Regions from separate parts of the Paenibacillus sp. E194 genome, predicted to be linked through region 2. Evidence: a T-box and tRNA genes for the amino acid it is inferred to sense, from the RefSeq annotation. Region 2 holds a T-box; the other holds one or more tRNA genes.
What was found. The T-box of region 2 lies ahead of AZ66_RS03385 (valine--tRNA ligase). A T-box ahead of a tRNA ligase gene usually reads a tRNA of that ligase, here a tRNA-Val.
Positions count from the first base shown of each region.

Region 1: it encodes a tRNA-Val, which carries the amino acid that the T-box ahead of AZ66_RS03385 (valine--tRNA ligase) is inferred to sense. The anticodon was not compared.

Region 1 covers NZ_JMDX01000385.1:131-3,554, forward strand. Annotated here, with positions in the region: partial or broken gene AZ66_RS27825 (bZIP transcription factor) at 1-117, opposite strand, end outside; tRNA gene AZ66_RS27830 (tRNA-Leu) at 416-504, shown strand; gene AZ66_RS27835 (uracil-DNA glycosylase) at 667-1,338, shown strand; tRNA gene AZ66_RS27840 (tRNA-Val) at 1,521-1,596, shown strand; gene AZ66_RS32210 (hypothetical protein) at 1,909-2,109, opposite strand; gene AZ66_RS31710 (hypothetical protein) at 2,927-3,085, shown strand; gene AZ66_RS27855 (hypothetical protein) at 3,189-3,383, shown strand.
Region 2 covers NZ_JMDX01000013.1:27,952-31,375, forward strand. Annotated here, with positions in the region: gene AZ66_RS03385 (valine--tRNA ligase) at 1-2,149, opposite strand, end outside; T-box leader at 2,340-2,632, opposite strand; gene AZ66_RS31775 (hypothetical protein) at 2,797-2,961, shown strand; gene AZ66_RS03390 (LysM peptidoglycan-binding domain-containing protein) at 3,053-3,424, opposite strand, start outside.

The DNA.
Region 1 (3,424 bases), on a different contig from region 2:
TTTAGCAGTCAAATTCTCGTTCGCAGATACCATATCGTCATATGAGGATTGCGAGATGCTAGAACAGCCTGATAGGAGTAAGAAAGAAGCACATAGTAGGGTAATTATTCGCTTCACTGCCCGGATCCTCCTAGATGGTAGTAGTTCTATTGTACGACAAAAGCCAAATATTCCAATGAAAATAATGGTAACAAAGGTAACGTGGGGATAATCCAATAGGAGGAAAAAGACCAGATTATGAATGTTCATTTGCGAACATTCACATCGATAAATTTATTGTTGACATCATATAAAGGCGTATGATATATTATATCTTGTCGGTTGCGATGTACAGTGTTTTGAAACGAAAGTGGATGAGCAGCTTGTAGTGCGCAATGATGCAGCATATTGAACCACATGACGATGTGGCAAATATGCCGGGGTGGCGGAATTGGCAGACGCACAGGACTTAAAATCCTGCGGTAGGTGACTACCGTACCGGTTCGATCCCGGTCCTCGGCACCACTTATTGATGATGAGAACTCCTTTCCTGTTCAGGGTTTGAACAAGTGAGGAGTTTTTTGCTTTATATTCCTTTTTAATATGAAATGTGAATTGATTTGAGGATTACATAATAATCGTAATAGACTGATAGATACCGACATGGAAGGGGAATATACAGTGGGAATGCATGTACAGAATGATTGGGCGGAATTGCTCCATGAGGAAGTTAGACAGCCATATTTCAAGCAGCTGTGGGGCTGGCTTCGAGAAGAATACGAGCGTGCTGTCATTTATCCGCCATATGATCATATATTTTCTGCATTGAATGCGACGTCCTATACAGATACGAAGATTGTCATCGTTGGCCAAGATCCTTATCATGGGCCAGGACAGGCTCATGGATTAAGCTTTTCCGTTCAACCGGGTGTTAAACTTCCGCCTTCACTTCAGAACATGTTCAAAGAGGGAGCAGCAGATGTTGGTCTGAAGATGCCGAACAACGGAAGCTTGCTGCACTGGGCCAAGCAAGGCGTCCTCATGCTGAACACAGTACTGACCGTCGAACAAGGACAAGCAGCATCACATCGCGGGAAGGGCTGGGAGAAGTTCACCGACCGTATCATTCAATTGTTGAATGACAGAGATCGCCCAATCATATTTGTTCTATGGGGAAGCCATGCACAAGCGAAGGCGAGCATGATTGATTTGTCAAAGCATTATATCGTACAAGCGCCGCATCCAAGTCCCTTGTCTGCACATCGTGGGTTCTTTGGAAGCAAGCCGTACTCGAAAATTAATAATAAGCTGCGCGAATGGGGCGAGCAGGAGATCGACTGGCAAGTCCCCAATATCTAAATAAGGAATAGGTGTCATCGTGAACTGCTTTCATGGAATAGTAAGTTGTTGTAGGCTTGTAAGAAGGTGTGAGCGATATACTGTGAAAGTGGTTCATGTGGCTGCCGATCATTCAGGAAAAGTCATCTCTAGTAATTGACATGGTAATATATTGATGTTATATTAAATTTGTTAATAAACATGATCTGTTAGCTCAGCTGGGAGAGCACCATCTTGACAGGGTGGGGGTCAGTGGTTCGAGCCCACTACAGATCACCATACTTTAAACATCAAAAGCCTTGATTATGAAGGCTTTTTCTATTTCTATTCCTTTGAACAGTGGAAACCTGCAACAGAATCATTCTGGTCATGAAAATAAACCTAACATAGGAAGATGTTTTCGGGTATGGTAAGTGAGCGATGCACAAATGCACTGCTTTAGTTCATCTATGGATACAAGGTCGTCTCCATCGAACACAATTGCTCGGTTCCCTTCAAATTTGAAGATGTCACGATAAATTTCCCTAAATGTCTCAACTAGCTTTGTGTTACAGTTAAAATACAAGGCATACTGATTCGGAGTCTCCTGTTTCAACCGATTCTAATCGTGCTTCCTTTTTTCATGACATAGCTAGGTTCACCCCATTTTAGCGTCTCTTCCACAGAACCAACACCATCTGTTTCCGATGCAGTATCTAAAATGAGCTGACGGAGAAAAAACAATTTTCCTTGAATATGTAATGGATAATGTTCGAATACTGCTGCTACCTTCGTGTTCTCAATCTCGACCACTTGGATCCTCCCTTTATTTACAATTAGAATAGACAGGAGCCTCTCTAATTTCACTATATATTCCCTTCCACTGTACGAACCCATCATGCTATCAACATACTAGAGCGGTGTTTGTATATTTGTCAACATCATGCATTAAGAAAAATAAGATCAAGGATATAGTTTAATACGAATTATTCTCTGCCTATTTTCATTGATTTCTCTGAGGGATACTGAAGTACAGTAGAACTTATATGGAGAAGGGAAGTTTGGAATGGAGCAGAAGGGTGCATTACATATCGTTAAGGAAAGTTGGAATTATTGGTCCGATACTTGGTATTCGAAATATCGAACGGAAGAGGCAATTTCCAATCTAATAGATTCTCCAGAATCAGCGTTTCATCCTACGACTTATGCAATGATCAACTCCGTCATGCCTTGTTTGCAGGGGAAGCGAGTGTGTGCCTTCTAGCGGTGACAACTATGCGGTATTTGCGTTTCATCTTATGGGCGCAATAGTGACTTCATGCGATATTGCAGAGAGACAAGTAGAGAACAGTGCCCGCATTGCAAATAGGTCTCTTTTCTGATCAAGAGCTTGTGAATATGTGCAACTGGAAGTTGAACGAGTCAGCAGCCTTGCCTCAGTGGCTGTCAATCTGTGCGAGGAAATAGATATTATTACTAGATCAAGCATCTCTCATTCGTATCTAACGGGTGATGGATGCTTTTTTATTTTGTTCGTAATTGCAAGAACTAAACTTTCAACTGCTTTCATATAGTGAAGGTATAACGAATGTTTCGCTATTGAATGGGGACAAGCGGAGGAGGTTGGGTTATGGGAGCCGAATTGAGTGTATGGATAATCGGTGTGTTTGGGATCGTAGCGGTTGTCTGTTGGTTTTTATCCAAGCTTCTCATCTTTGATAGTACAAAGCATGATGAGCAATTTGTATGGCTTCGCTCAGTTGAAGAGTATACCAGCAAGAAGGAATGAAGTCATGAGCAAGGAAGGGCATGAGACGTTTAAGGGATTAACTTTACGGTGAGAATAGGGGCTATATCGTGAAGTTATTAGTGATGTTAGCGGGGGTAGCAGCATGCGCAGACCATGGAACGTAATAGGCGTGGTAATGTTGGCTGGAATCATCACGGGCGTCCTGCTTGTTGGGCTTAGTATGAACGCTGTCGACGCAAGTCGCTTCTATCCTGGGATTGATCCTGTAGAGAAGAAGATACCGATCTATGAGGATGTGTATGGTAAGCCAATTATTGAGGAAGTGTATGAGCCCTAAAGTATAACCATACAAGTGGCCGACAGCCCTAGAGATCCTGA
Region 2 (3,424 bases):
CTTCGAATTCAGCATGGTATACTGGCCATTCCGCAAGTGTTACCGTCTCGCCGGAGTGCGGCAGATGCTGCCAAATTTCCTCCGAGATGTACGGCATGAACGGATGGATCATGCGCATTGTACGGTCAAGCACGTAAGCCAGAACGGATTGCGTCTTCTTCTTCGCTTGCTCATTCGAGCCATACAAGCTAAGCTTCGCAAATTCAATATACCAATCGCACAGATCATCCCAGATGAAGTTATTGAGCACACGGCCTGTTTCCCCGAACTCATAGGCATCCATCAAGCGTGTAATTTCGCGGGCAGTCTCGTTCATACGGTGGAGAATCCAACGGTCAGCTGTGCCCAATTCGCCTGTGATGTCGATATCCGCATAGGTGAACCCTTCCAGGTTCATCAGAGCGAAGCGCGATGCATTCCAAATCTTATTGGCAAAGTTGCGAGCCTGTTCTACACGTTCCCAGCGGAAGCGCAAGTCTTGGCCCGGTGTACTGCTCGTCGAAATCATGAAGCGCATTGCATCAGCACCGTACTTCTCGATAACTTCAAGCGGATCGACACCATTCCCAAGCGATTTGGACATTTTCTTGCCATCAGCATCACGCACCAAGCCGTGCATCAGCACATCCTTGAACGGAATCTCGTCTGTGAATTCCAACGCCGTAAAGATCATGCGGGATACCCAGAAGTAAATGATGTCATAGCCTGTAACGAGCACATTCGTTGGATAGTAGCGCTTCAGATCTTCCGTCTGTTCCGGCCATCCAAGTGTGGAGAACGGCCACAATGCAGAGCTGAACCATGTATCAAGTACATCTTCATCCTGCTTCAAATGGCTGCTTCCGCATGATGTACATGCAATCGCGTCTTCTTCTGCAACATGAATGTGTCCGCAATCCTCACAGTACCATGCAGGGATACGATGTCCCCACCACAGCTGGCGGGAAATACACCAGTCGCGTACATTCTCGATCCAATGCAAATATGTCTTCTCGAAGCGATCAGGCACGAAATTAACACCTTTGCCAGACTTCTGTGCTTCGATTGCACGCTCCGCGAGTGGCTTCATCTTCACGAACCATTGCGTAGACAAATACGGCTCTACAACTGCGCCACTGCGCTCGCTGTGACCAACTTGATGCACATGATCTTCAATCTTGATCAGCACGCCTTGCTCTTGCAAATCTTTCACGATCTGCTTGCGGCAATCTGCACGATCAAGCCCTTGATATTGGCCAGCCAGCTCGTTCATTTTACCGGACTCATCCATTACCGTAATTTGCGGCAGTTGATGGCGGAGTCCCATTTCAAAGTCATTCGGATCATGGGCTGGCGTAATCTTAACCGCGCCACTTCCGAAGTCTTTATCTACATAATCGTCAGCAATGACCGGAATCTCTCTGCCAACAATCGGCAGTACCAGCATTTTTCCAATCATATGCTTATAGCGCTCATCCTTAGGGTGTACAGCTACTGCTGTATCGCCAAGCATCGTCTCTGGACGTGTTGTCGCCACAGTGATTGTGCCGCTGCCATCCTTCAGAGGATATTGCAGGTGATAGAGATGCCCCTGCACTTCCTTATATTCAACTTCGATATCAGACAATGCCGTACGTGCTGCCGGATCCCAGTTGATAATATACTTACCGCGGTAGATGAGACCTTTCTCATAGAGCTTCACGAATACTTGACGAACCGCACGAGACAGACCCTCGTCCAGCGTAAAACGCTCACGGGAGAAGTCCAAGGACAGTCCCATCTTCGCCCATTGCTCACGAATCGTATTCGCATACTTCTCTTTCCAATCCCATACACGCTCCAAGAATGCTTCACGCCCAAGATCATAGCGTGTAATCCCTTCTTCGCGCAGCTTCTGCTCTACCTTCGTCTGCGTTGCAATACCTGCATGGTCAGAACCTGGAAGCCACAAAGCATCATATCCTTGCATCCGCTTGAAACGAATCAAAATATCCTGCAATGTAAAGTCAAGTGCATGACCAATATGCAGCATACCAGTAACGTTCGGAGGCGGGATCACGATTGTGAATGGTTCAGCATCCTTGCGATCACCTGCTTTAAAATACTCGCCTTTCATCCAAAAATCATACCATTTCTGCTCCGCTGCCTTCGGATCATACGTCGTAGGCATAGACAGTTGCTCTTGATTCTCTGCCAAGCAAATCCCTCCGTTACATAATCATGAATATCTAATCGACAATGTTCTGCCTATATAATCGAAGCAAATCATACTGCTCGATCCATGCATGCTTCTCTAAGCGTATAGCTCGGTATTTGCAAGGACAATTCGCTTACGTAGGCAAATAAAAAAACCTTACGCCACAAAGGACGAAAGGTTTAGCTTCCGTGGTACCACCTTTATTCCGCTCCCAGAACAGATCCTTACATCCTACAGATCGTGCGAGCGGCACTTCAGTTGCAAATAACGGCTGCGGCCGGCCTAATCTTGCGTATCCGGAACATGATGAACATCGTGTTCATACATTACCGTGACACGTTCAAAAGGGCAACTCCCAGGTGACTTCAGCGCGGGACAATCCTGCAGGCGTTGCACCGTGTCGCTCTGCTCTCTGTAAGGGGCCAATCGCTTACTACTCCTGTTCATAGTCTTTCAATCAGATCTTTATAAAAATAAACAATAACATTTACGATATATTGTACCTTCGCATACCGAGCGAGTCAATAGACGAAGCACAAAAGGATACTGACAAATGCTTTCCCTATTAGTCATATCCTGTTTTTCATTTTTCATAACATGTACTATAGGAGGTGTTTTACATGGAACGGTGGTGGTGTCGTGTTCGAGGTTCCATTAAAGGGGTTCTTTTCCCCATCATTTGCTTGCAATTTGTTCGCACGTTGCTTCTGCCAACAGCATTTGACGTATTTTTGCTATTTGTATTATTCCTCATCTTCATTGGATTTTTGTGGGATGTATATTGAAGCTTGTACAGCTGCATGCAGACACAAAGAAACCCGTCGCTCATTGAGCCATACGGGTTTCTTGCCTATCTAATAGGAAGTGGAGATATTGTTACGAGGTAGGAATATACAGAACTTGCCCTTCGGATATATCCGATTCCGCTAAGCGGTTGTAGAGCGCAATTTCTCTCGAATTCATGCAATAGCGATCAGCAATTGTATCGAGTGTTTCAGAACGCTGCACAATACACAAGCGCACCTTCTTGAAAGCCCGCTCATCATCAATACGCTGCAGGAATAACGACTGCCACTTTACTTCCTCACCAGTTGTCTCCTCATTCATTGCTGCTAGCTGCGCTGCCTCTTCTTCCTTCTGGATGCGTTCCAGTTCTTGAGACTCCCGCTTCTTCTGCAGCAACGAACTGAATCCAACTGGTTCCGCTGCTTCCGGCTCACTCGCTTTCGACTTGCCGATCGCAACCTT